One region of the Amycolatopsis sp. NPDC043887 genome, then DNA from elsewhere that is predicted to be linked to it. Evidence: riboswitches for the same ligand, from Rfam matches in the RefSeq annotation. Region 1 holds a riboswitch; each other region holds the start of a gene.
What was found. Region 1 has a riboswitch for cobalamin ahead of AC069H_RS17450 (peptidase). Riboswitches for the same ligand answer to the same signal wherever they lie in the genome.

Region 1 (5,452 bases):
GAGGCGGAACTCGCGTGCCTGGAGGCGGAATATGCCGCGTGGAGGTCCGCGCGGCGAGTTCCGCCTCTGAGCACGCGAGTTCGGCGTTCAAGCACGCGTGTTCCGTCTCTGAGCACGCGAGTTACGGGGCCAGTCTCACGTCACGGGCAGGCGAGGACCGGGGCCTGCGGACGCCCGCCGCCGTGCAGGTCGCTCAGCGGAACCCTGGCCAGGCCGAGGATCGCCTGCGCGGTCGCGCGCGGGGCGGTCGACGGGTTCAGGCCCGTGGCGTCGTAGGCGATCGCGCCGCGGTCCGCCTCGGCGCCGGCGCAGCCGGTCTGCAGTGACCGCAGGAATTCCCGCGCCTTGATGGCGGCGGCGGGGCGGTGCCCGGCCAGCGCCTGCGCGGCGAGACCGGTGCTGTTCGCGTTCGGCGCGTTGGTGGAGAAACCGAAGCCGCCGTTCGGGTGCTGCTTGGTGACCAGCCAGGAGGTGCCCTCCCCGGCGTTCACCGGGTCACCGGTGGCGCGCAAGGCCTGCACGACCGTCGCGGTCGCGTCGACGTCGCTCGTGCACGTCGCTTCGCCGAAGTTCAGCGGGAAACCGCCGTCGGGGCACTGGGTGCCCGCGAGGAACGTCACGGCCTGCGCCGGGACGTCGCCGGTGCGGTCCAGCGCCAGCAAGGCGAGTGACTGCGAGAGGGCGTTGGAGTAGTCGCCGTATTCGGACCGGTCGGAGAACCGCCCGGACGGCGTCAGCAGCGAGAGCAGGCCCGCCTTCAGGTCGACGCCGCCGAACGACGCCGGGTTCTTGCCGCGAACCTGCGCGGCGAGCAACAGCTTGGCGTGCGCGCCCGCGTACGCCTCGGTGCCGCTGCCGACGTAGCCCGTGGTGATCTCCGGTTTCGCCAGCCAGGTGATCGCCTTGCCCGCGTTCGTGTCCGACACCCCGGCCGCGGCGAACGCGAAGATCGCGTCGATCGTCAAACCCTGGTCGGGGAACTTCTGGCCGCCGAAGTCGGCCTCGAACCTTTCCCCGTCGGCCAGCTGCCTCGCGAGCCAGCCCGCGGCGGCGTCCGCCTTGTTGTGGGTGGCCGCGGCCGCCGCCGGAGCGGCGACCAGCCCGATGCCGCACAGCAGGGCGACAGCGAAAACCAAACGTCTCATGAGAACCCTTTCCCGCATTTCCACGACAGGAGTCGGTGACACCGCGCGACGTGGGTGACCGGGCTCGCCTGGAGGGCACACCGTTGCGGGACAGCGCCGGACTCTCACCGGACTTCCCCCACGACCGCGCTGAATCGGACGAACCGAAGAGTACCGCCAGAGCGCGAGTTTCGATGTGATCCTGGCAACCGACCTGGTCAGCGGTGCCTGCCGGAGGTGATCGAGTGTTAACCTCGATCGGCTCGACAACTGCACACCGCCGCCCGTGACGGGGAAGCCGGTCGAAATCCGGCGCTGTCGCGCAACCGTGGGCCCTTCACCAGGGCGAGCCGGGATACCGAACGGGCGGATGAACGAACCACTGTCGCGATAAACAGGGGTGACCGCGGCGTCCGCGCCTGTCCTCCGTCATGCCGCAAGGAGGAGTCATGCGCCGCCGGTCCCTCGCCGCAGTGGCGTTCGCCGTCAGTGTCGGCGTGGTCGCCGCGCTGCTCACCGGGACGGCCACCGCCGCGAACGATCCTGGCGCTGCGAAGGCGAATTCCCGCTGGCTCGCGACGAAGCTGAAGCCGGACGGCACGCTCGAGAACCCCAACGGGGCCGCATTGCCAGACCACGGCCTGATGCTCGACGTGCTTTTCGCGTTGTACGCGTCGGGCGATGGCGCCAAGGCCGAGCCGATCATGAGGTTCCTCGACGACGAAGGCCACGCCACCGACTACTTCACCTGGGACGGACTGGTCCCCGGTGCCGGATACGACAAGGTCATCGTCGGGGGCTCGCTCGCCAAGACGCTGGTCGCCGCCCAGGTTTCCGGCAGGGACCCGCGACACGTCGACGGGTACGACCTGGTCGCCGAGACCCATGCCGCGATCATGCGCAAGGGCCCCGACAAGGGCCGGATCAGCGACTACTCCAAAGATCCGGACCTCGCCGGCGCGGTGAACAACGACGCGAACACGTTCGGACAGGCGCTCGGCGTCATCGGGCTCGCCGCGGCGGGCGAGAACGACCGGATCGCCATCGACAGGTTGCTGGCCCAGCAGTGTTCCGAGGGCTACTTCCGCCTTGAGTTCAAATACATCCCCACGAACGAGACCGGCGACCATGTCACCCCGAGCGGCGACAAGGTTTCGACCTGCGACGAAGGCAAGCCGCTCGACCTTTCCCCGACCGACGGTGACGCCACCGGTCTCGCGCTCTCGGCGCTGCTGGCCGCACGGAAGGCTGGCGCGACCGGACTCGACGCCCCGATCGCCAAAGCCGTCTCCTGGCTCAAGGCGGACCAGGATCCCGGCGGCGGCTGGGGCGGCGGCGTCAGCACCGAGGCACCGAACACCAACAGCACCGGCATGATCGTCCAAGCGCTCGCCGACGCGGGCGGCGCGGACGCGGCGGTGGACAAGGGTGTGCGGTACCTCAAATCCGCGCAGGCGAACGCCGCCGACTCCGGCACCAGGCTCGCGGGCGAAATCGGCGCGATCGCCTACAACCCCGCCGCCTACGAGGACGCGCGCACCTCGGGTATCAGCGGGGTCGACACCTGGATCCGCGCGGGTGCCCAGGCTTCGCTCGGCTTGTCCCAGATCGGCTTCTACGCGCTCGCGAAGGGCAAAACTCAGCCGCCTACCAGCAGCATCCCGGCTCCCACGACGACCACCATCACGAAGTCGGTGACGCCGCCGCCCAGACCCAGGAATGCAGGCACGACCAGGGCGTCCACGGTCGTCCAGCCACCGGCCACGATCGCCACCCCGGATACGGCGACACCGGCCGCCCGTCTCGGCGCCTACCTGGCGAACCGGCTCACCGGCGGTGACCACGTCGAGGTGACCGAGGACGGCAAGACCTACGTCGACTACGACGCCACCGCCGACGTGGTGCTGGCCCTGCGAGCGCTGGACCAGCAGCCGGACTCCGTCGCCCGCGCGTCGCAGTTCCTGGTGAAGCCGGAAGCCGTACGGGCCTATGCCCACGGCGCGCCCTACGAGCAAGGTGAGGCGTCGTATGCCGAACCGCTCGCGAAACTCGTGCTCGTCGCCGAGTTCGCGAAGGCCGACGTCGCCGGGCAACTGCGCTCCGATCTGGTGAAGCTGCGCGGCACCGACGGCAAGTTCACCGACACCGGATCGTTCGCCGACGCCGACGAGACGGTGGAGCGGCACGCTTGGGCGGTGCTCGCCACCGTGGCCGATCCCGGTCCTGCGGTCGAACTGCTCCTTTCGCGCCAGTGCGCCGACGGAACCTTCCCGAAGCATCTCGACACCGTGGAGTGCGGCTCCGGCGACCTCGCCGCGACCGCCGCCGCGGTCACCGCGCTCGCCGCCCGTCCGCACACCGACGCCGCGCCCCCGTCCAGGCGCCCGGACGGCTGGAGCGAGCGGCGCGTGTCGGCGTTCGTCTCCGCGGTGGGCGCGCTCGGCGTCCGGCCGACCGGCGAGGGCATGGTCACTGGAGAGGGCGGAGAGCCGGACGTCGCGCTCAGCGCCGCCGTCGCCGCCGCGCGGCAGACCGCCGGCCTCGACGCGAGCGGAACGGCGCGGTCACTGGGCGAACTGGTCCAAGCCGATGGCGGTCTAGCCAAGGGATCCGCCGGGGCGACCGATTTCCCGACCAGTCTGGCCGCGGCGCAAGGAGTCGCGGGCCGATCGTGGCTGACCGCACCTGATTCGCCGCTCTCGCCCGCGATCCGGCTGCCGCTGACCGAGGCGAATCCGTCCGGCGCACCGGTACTGGCCGCGGAGCAGTCCGGCTCCCCGCCGTCATGGCTGATCTGGGGACTCGCCGGGCTGGCCGTCCTGCTGCTGCTCACCGTGATCGCACTGGTTTTCGTACTTCGCCGTTTCACCAAGAAAAAGGGGGCAACACCATGAAGAGAATGCTGGCCGTGACGTCCGTCCTCATCGGACTGATCGGGCTTTCCGCCGCACCCGCGAACGCGGTCGACACGACCAAGGGCTACGCCGGGATCTGCACCGGCGCCGACGCGCTCACCGGGGTCACCGTCGTGGTCGACTTCCAGGAACTGGACGGCAACGGCGGGACCGCCGCGCCGACGATCACCCGCTGCTCGCCCAACGCCTCGCCGGGTACCGCCCGCACGGGCATCAAGGCCTTGCAGGACGCGGGGATCGCGGTCGCCGGCACCGCACGCTGGGGGCTCGCTTTCGTCTGCCGCGTGGAAGGCCGCCCGTCCGCGACGGAGACCCTCCCGCTGTCGACCAACCCGAACTACAAGGAGGCGTGCGTCACCACTCCGCCCACCGGCGCGTACTGGGGTTACTGGCACGCGGACGGTTCCGGCTCGACCTGGACCTACAGCACCTCCGGCGCCGTCAACCGGAACGTGACCCCCGGCGGCTTCGAGGGCTGGTCGTTCTCGCTGAACAAGTCGGCGTCGACCAACCCGCCGCCCGGTGTCACGCCGAGGAACCCGGCCATCCCGTGAGGAGGGTTCTTCCCGCGGTGGCGGCGGTCTTCCTGATCGCCGCCACGGCACCCTCCGCGCACGCCGTCGACCAGAGCAAGGGGTATCCCGGGTTCTGCAAGGACGCCACCGGGGTCACCGTGGTGGTGGACTTCCAGCAGCTCGGCGGCACGGCCATCGTCCGCTGCAATCCCCAGACCACGCGCGGCACCGGACTGGACGCGCTCAAGGGCGCCGGTTTCCAGATCGCCGGGGTGCAGCGCTGGGGCGAGTCGTTCGTCTGCCGGGTCGAGAATCGTCCTTCCGCGGCCGAGAACATCCCGGTCAGCGGCCGCGAGACGTACCGGGAGCAGTGTGTCGACACGCCTCCCGCGCAGGCCTACTGGTCCTACTGGCACGCCTCGAACAACTGCGCGTGGGACTACAGCCAGTGGGGGCTCAAGAACCGGGACCTCACCCCGGGAGGGTTCGAGGGCTGGTCGTTCTCCCTGAACGCCACCGCTCGGAACAACCCGGTCCCGCGGGTCTCCGCCGTGCGACCGGGGACCGAGGGACAGCCGTGCGTGCCGCGCGAGGAGGCCAAGCCGGTCACCGGCGATCCCGGCGAGCAACAGCGGCCGCGGCCGGGGAGTGGTCAGGCCGATGGTCCGGGGCCGGCGGCCGGTGCGGAACCGGGCGCCGGGGACGTCCCCGCCGAGGGGCCGGCTTCCGGTGCGCTGCCGCCGCCCAAACCGCGTCCGAGCGCTTCGGCGCGGCCGAAGGCGCAGGACCCGTCGTCGAACGTCGCGTTCACCGGCGGTGAGAACGCCGAGGACGTCAACGCGGTGATCGAACGCGAGTCCGGAGCCAGCGACTGGGCGCCCTGGGCGGCGGGCGCCGC
Region 2 (5,452 bases), 160 kb from region 1:
TACCGGGGCTCGAACTGGCCGTCCACTACTCGCCGACCGACCAGGACTCCCCCACCGGCGGCGACCTCTACGACTGGTTCGTCCTTCCCGGCGGTCAGCTGCACATCACCCTCGTCGACGCAGTCGGGCACGGTGTCACCTCTACCCGCCATGCCCTCACCGTCACCCACGCGATCCGCACCCTCGCGCTGGAAGGCCACCCCTTCCGCGACCTCATCGCCCGTACCGCGCGCACCCTCGCCACGATCGAGCCCGACCTCATGGCGACCGTGATCCTCGCCAGGATCGACCCCGCGACCGGCGAACTGACCCTCGCCAACGGCAGCCACCCCGCCCCCGTACTGGCCACTGTGGACGGTCGAGCGCGGCTGCTGCGCTCCCCGGTCGTCGGCCGCGGGATCGGCTTCCCCGATCCCGGCAGCCCCGAACTCCGCCACCACACCCTCGACCACGGGGACACTCTGCTCCTCTACACCGACGGCCTCGTCGAAAGCCGCAAGGACTATCTCGAAGGCCAAGACCGGCTCCTGGATCTCGCCCCCGCGTACGCCACCCTCCCCATCACCGAGCTTCCCCGGGAACTGGCCGGCCGGATGCACGACGTCGTCCTGCACGCCGACGACACCGTCGTCCTCGCCGTCCGACGGCCACTTCCCGGGGGGAGCCTCAGCAGGCAGGCGGAGTGAACGTCCCGTTCTGCGCGACGACGTCACCGATATCCGCGAAGCCCACGTGATTGTTCTGATGACTGAGGAGAAGAACCCAGTTCCCGCCCCGGGGACTCTTCCATCCCGGGAACTGGCAGATGGCCGCCACGTCGTCGGCGGGCAGGGGAAGCCATCGTTTACTTGAGGGGAAGGTCAAATGTGGCGTGCTGCGTGCTGGAGGCACGGCCTGCCGGGCCGATCGCGACCCCACTGTCCACAAGGGACACAAAGACACCCTTGCATGCCTGATTTGGGCGTTTTGCGTGGGGGTCGTGAGTGGCAATGATCGTTCTTACCGTCTTTGCCACTCACGACCCGGGCGAGAAGCGGACATCATGACATCAATCGGGCGCACAATCGTCGTGAAGCGTCCCAGGCGTTCTCCTGAACTGCCTTCTCTGCCGGAATCGCACGGCCCCGGGCGGACCGTCCCTGTGCCGCAAGGCACGTCGTGGAAGTCGTCGGCGCCGTTCAGTGACCACAGTGGACAGTGGGTGGCGACGCGGGACATCGTAGTAGCGGCCACGGTGCCGCTCCGCGGAGACGCCGAGGTGCTCGAAAAGACAGGGTAGGGCTCAGTCTGCCGCGAGGATTTCGGCCAGCCGGAGAGTGTCCCGGAGATAGCGCTCATAAGGAAAACCGGCCGCGATGAGCCCTTCACGCAACTCGTCATAAAGTGGCTTTCCCGCGGCATGAAAGGCTTTCCGGCCGAGGTCGGTGATCCGGACCAGCCGGCGCCGCGCGTGTTCGGGGTCGACGGTGATCCGCACCAGCCCGTCCGCTTCGAGTGGTCGCAGGGCCCGGCTGATCGCCGGGTCGGAGACCGACAGCGCCTGGGCGAGCCGGTGCTGCGTCGTCGGCTCGATGTCCTCGAGCGTGCCCAAAAGCCGTATCTGGCTGTAAGTCAAACCATCGGGGCCGTCAGCGCGCCGCCGGGCCGCTTCGCCCATCAGCATGACCACCCGGTGCAGCAAGTCCGCGAGTCCGTCGTCCACGATCTCACCATACCAGAGTGTTGACGAGTTAATATTAACTAGGTAAGACTGAAAGCCATGGACACCTTCGCTTACCTCGCCCAATCCGCCTTCCCGCTGGTCTGGATCATCGTGCCCGCCGTCGGAGCCTTCCTCCGTGCCCGCCACTCGACGTCACCTCAGGAACGACTCGAAATCTGGCAGCGCTGGTGGGCCATCGGCGCCTTCGGCTGCGGCAGCCTGTGGATGACGGTCGCTTTTCTCGCCTTCCCGGAGGTCATGGCCACGGCGATCGGCTTCGACCGGACGCCGTTCATGTTCGAGATCGCCTTCGCGAACCTCGCGCTGGCCGTGATGGGCTTCCGGGCCGCCTCGGCGTCCGCGCGCGAACGCGTCACCATCGGCATCGGCGGCGGGATGTTCCTCTGGGGAGCCGCGATCGGCCACGTTCACCAGTGGTTCGCCAACGGTGACCACTCCCCCGGCAACACCGGCGGAGTCCTCGTCAACGACATCCTGATCCCGGCGGTCATGATCATCCTTGCCGTGCGATCCCGGCGGCTCGCGACCGTCCCGCGGCCCGCCGCGGAACTCGCCGCCTGAGCCCGCGGGAGCTGTCCTCATGACGACGACACAGACCGACCAAGCGACCGGAAAGGCCGCCGCCGAGCGGCTCAGCGTCTTCGTCGACGCGGTGATCGCGATCGCGCTCACCTTGCTGGCGCTGGATCTCCCGATCCCCCACGGCGACACCACCGGCGCCATGCTGAGCTCGATCTCGGACCACGGCAAGGAATACTTCGCCTTCGCGCTCGGCTTCGCGGTGATCTCCGCCCACTGGCGCGCGCACCACGAGATCTTCCCCTACGTCCGCTCGCTGAGCGGCCGCCTGATCAGCCTCACCCTGGTCTGGCTGTTCATGCAGGTCCTGATGCCGTTCGCGACGCGGGTCATCACCGCCGAGGGAGCGTTCCCGCTCCGGTTCAGCCTGTACGCGATGGTGCAGGTCCTGGCCTCCGCGTCGTTCGCGCTGATCATCAGGGAGATCCGGCGCGAACACCTGTACGTGACCGACGGACCGCCCCGGGTGTTCGCCCAGAGCCTGACGCGCAGCGTCTGCTTGGCCGCGGTGTTCGGGATCTCCGTGCCCGTCTCGTTCCTGACGGACGACGCCGTCGCCTACCTGTGCTGGCTCGCGGCGCCTGTCACGCTCGCCGTCGCCCGCCGCGTCCAGGACCGCAGGTCGTCCGGCACCTGAGCGGCCTGACCGGACCGGGTCAGCGCAGCGCCGTCAGGACGTAGTCGTCGCCGGACTGCCACACCGGCGCCACTTCGGCGAAGCCCGCTTCCCGGAGCAGCCTGGTGTGCTCCTGCGGGCTCAGCCGGTTGCCGTAGCCGGTCGAGATGCCGCGCAACTCGTCGGCCGTGAACCGCTCCCGCAGCGCGGGATCGGCGGCGACCGCCGCCCACCAGGCCTTCCATTCCTCGTTGGCGCCGACCCCGGCACGGACCGCCCGCCGGTTCTTGACCACCTCGGCGAGGTCGCGGACACCGGGTTGTTCGTCGTAGAGGTGGTCGCCGTTGACGAGCGCTCCGCCCTCCCTCAGCGCTCCGGCGAGGTCACGGTAGACGTCGGCGAGCCGCTCGGGACGCAGCCAGTGCAACGCGGTCGTCGAGACGGCGGCGTCGACCGGCCCCCATTTCAGCCAGCCGCTCTCGGCGAGGTCGGCCTGGAGGTACTCGATGTCCGCCTGCCGCGGCCGGGTGGCCCGGGCGAGGGCGAGCAGGAACGGGTCGTTGTCGACGCCGATGACCCGTGCGCGCGGCAGCCGCCCGGCGAGCCTCGTGGCCAGCGATCCCGGGCCGCAGCCGAGGTCCAGCACCAGCGGCTCGGCGACGTCACGGCATACGTGCTCGACGACGTCGATCAGCACGGCGAAGCGTTCTTCGCGGTCCGCGACGTAGCGTTCCTGCTGGATGTCCCACCGGCGCACCCAGTCCGCCGCGAGCTTCTCGTCCACCGGCCTCCCCTTCGTGATCTTGATCCTGTGTAGCACACCCCTGGCATGGGTTACCGTGGGCGCCACAACGCAAGAAGGTGCCCGTCGGGGGAAGCCGGTGTGAATCCGGCGCTGACCCGCAACCGTGAACGGCCTGGGAAGACGTCTCAGCGCCGTGAGCCGGACTGCCCGCCGGGTACCGCCAGCCCCAACTGTCGTGGAGTACGGAGCGGGGTCCCGTTCACGTGCGGCCGCGCGCCCGGGACAGTGCTCGATGTCCCGGAGGTTCCTATGACGCGCCATCCGCTCACCCGCCGGCGGCTGCTCGCCCTGGCCGCTCTCACGCCGCTGGCCGCGTGCGGGACCGCGCCGGCGGATACCGGCCGGTTGAGGGTCGCGTTCGCCGCGGGCGGCTCGAAGGAGACCCTGGACCCGTCTCAGGTCTCCCTTTTCGTCGACCAAGCGCGGGCCAAGGCGCTCTTCGACACGCTGGTCGCCTACAACGCCGACACCTCGTTGCGGCCGCGGCTGGCCGAGTCCTGGGAAAGCGACGATTCCGGCACACGCTGGCGGATCCGGCTGCGGCGAGCGGCCTTCCACGACGGCCGTCCGGTCACGGCGGACGACGTGCTCTACACCTTCCGGCGGATCGCCGATCCCGCACTGGCGTCCTCATCACGGCAGTACTTCGCGAAGGTGGACTTCGGCCGCAGCAAAGCGGTGTCCCCTGCCGAAATCGAGCTGACACTGACGGCTCCCGACTTCGAGTTCCCGTCGGGCTGGGGCGCTCCCGGCGCGGAGATCGTGCCCGCCGGGACGACGGATTTCACGGCACCGGTCGGCTCCGGTCCGTTCCGTTTCGTCTCGTTCACCCCCGGCGGGCCGGCGGTGTTCCGCAAGAACGAGTCCCATTGGGACGGCGCGCCGGGCATCGACGAGCTGGAATTCGTACCGGTCAACGAGGAAGCCGCACGCGTCAACGCCTTGCTGTCCGGGCAGGTCGACTACGCCCACGATCTCGCGGCCGGTACCGCGGCCCGCTTGGCCGGTGACGGGCGCGTCTCGTTGCTCGAAGCCAAGGGAACGACGATGCAGGGCATGATGCTGCGCGTGACGCGGCCGCCGTTCGCCGATCCGAGGCTGGTGCGCGCCGTACTGTCCGGAGTGGACAGAGAAGCGCTGAACCGCGTCGCACTGGCCGGACGCGGCGAGATCGGCAACGACCTGTTCGGCAAAGGACTCCGCGGGTACGCCACCGGCATCCCCCAGCGCGGCCGCGATGTCGAGGCGGCCCGCTCACTCGTCCGGGAGGCGGGCGCGGAGGGGCTGGCCTTCGCCGTCGAAACCAGCGACGTCGATCCGGGCTTCGCCACCGCGGCCACCCTGATTTCCCAGCAGCTCGGGGAAATCGGGCTGAAGGTCACACCGAACACGCGCGCGTCGAGCACCTATTTCAGCGAGATCAAGACCAAGGGGGTCGCCGCGCTCACCCGTACGGCGACCCTGCCGGTGCCGACGTTCCTCAATCAGCGCTTCCGGACCGGCGGTTCGAACAACGTCAACGGTTTCGCCTCGCCGGGGTTCGACGCCCTCATGGACCGGGCCGCGGCCACCCCGGACGAGAGTGCCCGGCTGGCGCTGTTCGGTGACGCCCAGCGGATCGTGCACGAATCCGGAGGTCTGCTCGCCTGGGGGTTCAGCACCTGGACGATCGGCGTGTCGAAGCGGGTGTCCGGATTGGTGTCCGCGCCGCCGAACACCTTCGACTGGG
Region 3 (5,452 bases), on a different contig from region 1:
CCTGAAGGCGCTGTACGCGACCGCGTTCGAGATCGAGTCCAAGTGGCTGGTGGACGCCGGTTCGCGGCGCCAGAAGTGGATCGACCAGGCTCAGTCGCTGAACCTGTACATCGCGGCGCCCAGCGGCCGCAAGCTCGACGAGCTGTACCGCTACGCCTGGCACAAGGGCCTCAAGACCACGTACTACCTGCGGGCGCGGTCCGCGACGCACGTGGAGAAGAGCACCCTGCGCGGCACCGACGGCAAGCTGAACGCGGTCTCGGCCACCCCGGCCCCCGCCGCACCCGCTTCGCCGAAGCCCGCCGCGCCGGCCCCGGCTCCCGCCGCTTCGCCCGCCCCGTCGGCTTCCGCCGCGGTCCCGGCCGTGCCGGTCACCGCGCCCGCACCGGCCGCCAAGCCGGAGCCGAAGGAGATGCCGAAGGTCTCGGACGTCGACTTCGTCGCCGCCGACGGCGCCGCCTGCCGGATCGACGACCCCGACTGCGAAGCCTGCCAGTAACGACATCCTCGTGAGTGGTAAGGGCGGTTAGAACCGTCCTTACCACTCACGACGCCTCTTGGAGTGTGCCCTTCATGACCACCTTTGACGCCTCCACCGACGCCACCGGCCTCGGTGAGATCGAAGTCGGCGCCGCCCGCATCAACGTCGACGACAAGCGGATGATCAACGCCCGCGCCGACGTCAACCAGCTGCTGCCGATGAAGTACACCTGGGCGTGGGAGAAGTACCTCGCCGGCTGCAACAACCACTGGATGCCGACCGAGGTCGCCATGCAGGCCGACATCGCGCTGTGGAAGTCGCCCGACGGCCTCACCGAGGACGAGCGCACCATGCTCAAGCGCAACCTCGGTTTCTTCGCCACCGCGGAATCGCTGGTGGCCAACAACATCGTGCTCGCGGTATACCGGCAGATCACCAACCCCGAATGCCGCCAGTACCTGCTGCGCCAGGCGTTCGAGGAGGCCGTGCACACGCACACCTTCCAGTACATCTGCGAGAGCCTCGGCCTGGTCGAGGGCGAGCTGTTCAACATGTACCGCGAGGTCCCGTCCATCTCGGACAAGGACGCGTGGGCGCTGAAGTACACGCAGAACCTGGAGAACCCGGACTTCGAGACCGGGACGCCGGAGGCCGACCAGGCCTTCCTGCGTGACCTCGTCGCGTTCTACGTGATCTTCGAGGGCATGTGGTTCTACACCGGCTTCGCGCAGATCCTGTCGCTCGGCCGCCGGAACAAGATGGTCGGCATCGCCGAGCAGTACCAGTACATCCTGCGCGACGAGTCGATCCACCTGAACTTCGGCATCGACTGCATCAACCAGATCAAGATCGAGAACCCGCACCTGTGGACCGAGGAGTTCCAGGCCGAGGTCCGCACCATGCTGACCGAGGCGTGCGAACTCGAGGTCGCCTACGCCCGCGACACCATGCCGCGCGGCATGCTCGGGCTCTCGGCCGAGCTGATCGAGCAGTACATGCACTTCATCACCGACCGGCGGGCGCAGCAGATCGGTCTCGCGCCGATCTTCGGCGAGACGGAGAACCCGTTCCCGTGGATGTCGGAGGCGATGGACCTCAAGAAGGAGAAGAACTTCTTCGAGACCCGCGTCATCGAGTACCAGTCCGGTGGTGCCCTCGACTGGGACTGAACCCCGAACTCGCGTGCTCAGGCACGTGACTCGCGTGCTTGAACACGGAACACGCCGGGCGGACTTCCGCCCGGCGTGTTCCGTCTCCAGGCACGCGTGTTCCGCCTCCGATCACGTGAGTTACGCCTCCAGTCACGCGAGACCCGAATTCGGTACGCTCCTGGGTGCTACTGGTTCGCCCGGCCTCCCAGGCCGGTCGAGGTAACAGGGAACCCGGTGCGAATCCGGGACTGCCCCGCAGCGGTATGTGGGAACGAAAGCCGTCACCGTGCGAGACACGGTAAAGCACTGGGACATGGCGCCCCGGGAAGCGACGGCCGGTAGGAACGAGCGAGTCGCCCACGAGTCCGAAGACCTGCCCGTGGTACGCGCGCCGACGGCGTGCGTGAGTCCGGGCCTCGTGGGATGGGCACGACCGAACGGCGGTCATCCCCGCGCGCTCCGGGCTCGCCCGACAAGCTCGCGAGGAGAGAGCTGTGACCGAAATCGGCACGACTGTGCTGGGCTACCCCCGGATCGGACCGGACAGGGAACTCAAGCGTTCACTCGAACGCTACTGGGCGGGCAAGATCGACGAGGCCGAACTACTGGGCACCGGCCGCGCGCTGCGCACCAGGACCTGGCGGGAACTCAAGGACGCGGGACTGAAATCCGTCCCCTCCAACACCTTCTCCCACTATGACCAGGTGCTCGACACCACCGAACTGTTCGGAGCGCTGCCGGAGCGCTTCACGACGCTCGGTCTCTCGCCGCTCGACACCTACTTCGCCGCCGCACGCGGGGTGCAGGACGCGCCGGCGATGGAGATGACGAAGTGGTTCAACACGAACTACCACTACCTCGTCCCCGAACTCGGCCCGGACACGACGTTCTCGCTCACCGGCACCAAACCGCTCGACGAATACCGCGAAGCCCGTGCGGTCGGTGTCGAGACCCGGCCGGTGCTGGTGGGCCCGGTGACGTTCCTGCTGCTCGCGAAGCCGGCCGAGACCGCTCCGGAGGACTTCCGACCGCTGGACCTGCTCGACAACCTCCTCGACGGCTACGTCGAGCTGCTGCGCCGACTGCACGACGAAGGCGTCGAGTGGGTTCAGTTCGACGAACCCGCCTTCGCCGCGGACCGCACCGAGAGGGAGCTCAACGCGCTCATCCGCGCCTACCACCGGCTCGCGAAGGAGACCGCGCGGCCCAAGATCCTGGTCGCCGGGTACTTCGGCGGTCTCGGCCGTGGCTTGGGTGTGCTCGCGCGCTCTCCGATCGACGCCATCGCGGTCGACCTCGTCACCGATGAGTCCTTTGTGGACGCCGTCGCCGCCGAACCCGCCCTGCGGGACAAGGAGGTGCTGGCCGGTGTCGTGGACGGGCGCAACGTCTGGCGCACGGATCCGACCCGCGCGCTCAGCCGAGCGGCGATGCTGCTGGGTATCGCGAAATCGGTCAGCGTGTCGACGTCCTGCTCATTGCTTCACGTGCCCTACGACGTCGAGCGGGAGGACGGACTGCACCCGCGTCTGAAGGGCTGGCTCGCCTTCGCCAGGCAGAAGGTCGACGAGGTCGTCTTGCTCGGGCGCGCGCTGAAGGAAGAGGGCGTCGACCTCTCCGCCGCCCGTGCCGCGGCCACGGATCGCGCGACGGCGGCCGACCTGGCCGACAGCGGGGTCCGCGCCCGGCTGGAGGCACTGCGGCCGGAGGACACCGTCCGCTCCCCCTACGCCCGGCGCGCGGCGGCTCAGCAGGCCGCGCTGAAGCTGCCGCCGTTGCCGAGCACGACGATCGGCTCGTTCCCGCAGACCACCGACGTCCGCAAGGCGCGGGCCGCGCACAAGGCGGGTTCGCTGGACGACGCGGGCTACGAAGCCGCGATGAAGGCGGAGATCGAGCGCGTCGTCCGGCTGCAGGAGGACCTCGGCCTGGACGTGCTGGTGCACGGCGAACCCGAGCGCAACGACATGGTGCAGTACTTCGCCGAGCGGCTGGCCGGGTTCGCGGCCACCGACTTCGGCTGGGTACAGTCCTACGGTTCGCGCTGCGTCCGGCCGCCGATCCTGTACGGCGACGTCTCCCGGCCGGAGCCGATGACCGTCGAGTGGGCGCGCTACGCGCAGGGCCTGACCGGCAAACCCGTCAAAGGCATGCTGACCGGACCGGTGACGATCCTGGCGTGGTCGTTCGTCCGCGACGATCAGCCGCTGGGCGAGACCGCCCGTCAGGTGGCGCTGGCCATCCGCGACGAAGTGCACGAACTGCAGGAGGCGGGCATCCGCGTCATCCAGGTGGATGAGCCGGCGCTGCGGGAGCTGCTCCCGCTGCGCGCGGCGGCGCACGAGGCGTACTTCGCGTGGGCGGTTTCGTCGTTCCGGCTGGCGACTTCCGGAATCGACGACGCGACGCAGATCCACACCCATATGTGCTACTCGGAATTCGGCGACGTGGTCAAGGCGATCGACGCGCTCGACGCCGACGTCACCAGCATCGAGGCCGCGCGGTCGAAGATGGAGGTCGTCACCGACCTCGGCGCGGCGGGCTTCGGCCGCGGCGTCGGGCCTGGCGTCTACGACATCCATTCGCCGCGCGTCCCCGCGGTCGACGAGGTCAGCGGGCTGCTGCGGACCGCCGTCGGCGCCGTGCCCGCCGAGCGGATCTGGGTCAACCCGGACTGCGGTCTGAAGACCCGCGGGTACGCCGAGGTCGAACCGGCGCTGCGGAACCTGGTCGCGGCCGCCCGCGTGGTCCGCGCCGAACTGGCCTGACCGGTCCGTGAAGGCCTCCTTCCCTACCCTCAAGGTAGTGAAGGAGGCCTTCACGGAACTTCCACCGGGGTATTGTCAGGACGTCAATAAGGGTGCGATGGTGGAACGGTAACCGATCTCAGCGGGGAGATGGTCGCCATGGCGAACGCCGTCGAAAAGGTCACCGGGGCACTGCGCGAGCGGGTCCCGCCGCTCACCTCGATCCCCCTGCCGCGTTCGGTCGACCAGCGCTGGCTCGGCGCGACCTGGCCGGTCCGCGAGCTCGCGCCCGCCCCGCCGGGCCTCAAACCCGTCCTCGGCGACGAAGGCCCGCCGGTCATCGGGCACGCCCTGGACTTCATGCGCTTCGGCATCGAGTTCGGCCTCAAACGCTACGAGACCTACGGACCGGTGTCGTGGATGGGCGCGTTCGGGCGCCGCATCGTCGCGCTCACCGGTCCGGAGGCCACCCAGATCGCGTTGGTGAACAAGGACAAGGCCTTCTCCCAGGAAGGCTGGAAGTTCTTCATCGAGCAGTTCTTCGACCGCGGTCTGATGCTGCTCGACTTCGGCGAGCACCATCTGCACCGGCGGATCATGCAGGCGGCGTTCACCCGGCAACGGCTCACCGGTTACGTCGACCAGATGGGGCCGGCCCTGCGTAAGGGCGTCGCCGCGTGGGCCGACCGGCCGAACCCGCGGATCTACTGGTCCCTCAAGCAGCTCACGCTCGACGTCGCGACGCGCGTGTTCATGGGCATGAGTTCCGGCGACGACGCGGCCGCGATCAACCGCGCGTTCGTGAACTCCGTGCGCGCGGGCACGGCCATCGTGCGGTTCCCCGTTCCCGGCGGCCGCTGGGCGGCGGGTTTGCACGGCCGCAAGGTCCTCGAACGCTACTTTTCGGCGAACCTGCCGGCGAAACGGGCCGGCGACGGCGACGACCTCTTCACCGCGTTGTGCCACGCCACCACCGAAGACGGTGACCGCTTCACCGACTCCGACGTCGTCAATCACATGATCTTCCTGATGATGGCCGCGCACGACACCTCGACGATCACCAGCGCCGCCGC

Region 2: another riboswitch for cobalamin. It lies ahead of AC069H_RS18300 (ABC transporter substrate-binding protein); the one in region 1 lies ahead of AC069H_RS17450 (peptidase).
Region 3: another riboswitch for cobalamin. It lies ahead of metE (5-methyltetrahydropteroyltriglutamate--homocysteine S-methyltransferase); the one in region 1 lies ahead of AC069H_RS17450 (peptidase).

The regions. Positions count from the first base shown of each region.
Region 1 covers NZ_JBWKEB010000006.1:80,720-86,171, reverse strand. The annotation lists gene AC069H_RS17450 (peptidase) at 141-1,145, opposite strand; cobalamin riboswitch at 1,178-1,304, opposite strand; cobalamin riboswitch at 1,417-1,484, shown strand; gene AC069H_RS17445 (hypothetical protein) at 1,574-4,018, shown strand; gene AC069H_RS17440 (flagellar hook-length control protein FliK) at 4,015-4,593, shown strand; gene AC069H_RS17435 (ABC transporter substrate-binding protein) at 4,590-5,452, shown strand, end outside.
Region 2 covers NZ_JBWKEB010000006.1:244,952-250,403, forward strand. The annotation lists gene AC069H_RS18275 (PP2C family protein-serine/threonine phosphatase) at 1-686, shown strand, start outside; gene AC069H_RS18280 (MarR family winged helix-turn-helix transcriptional regulator) at 1,283-1,702, opposite strand; gene AC069H_RS18285 (DUF6790 family protein) at 1,760-2,284, shown strand; gene AC069H_RS18290 (TMEM175 family protein) at 2,304-2,939, shown strand; gene AC069H_RS18295 (class I SAM-dependent methyltransferase) at 2,959-3,702, opposite strand; cobalamin riboswitch at 3,741-3,892, shown strand; gene AC069H_RS18300 (ABC transporter substrate-binding protein) at 3,973-5,452, shown strand, end outside.
Region 3 covers NZ_JBWKEB010000004.1:66,577-72,028, reverse strand. The annotation lists gene AC069H_RS12485 (ribonucleoside-diphosphate reductase subunit alpha) at 1-499, shown strand, start outside; gene AC069H_RS12480 (ribonucleotide-diphosphate reductase subunit beta) at 574-1,650, shown strand; cobalamin riboswitch at 1,805-2,027, shown strand; gene metE (5-methyltetrahydropteroyltriglutamate--homocysteine S-methyltransferase) at 2,127-4,400, shown strand; gene AC069H_RS12470 (cytochrome P450) at 4,539-5,452, shown strand, end outside.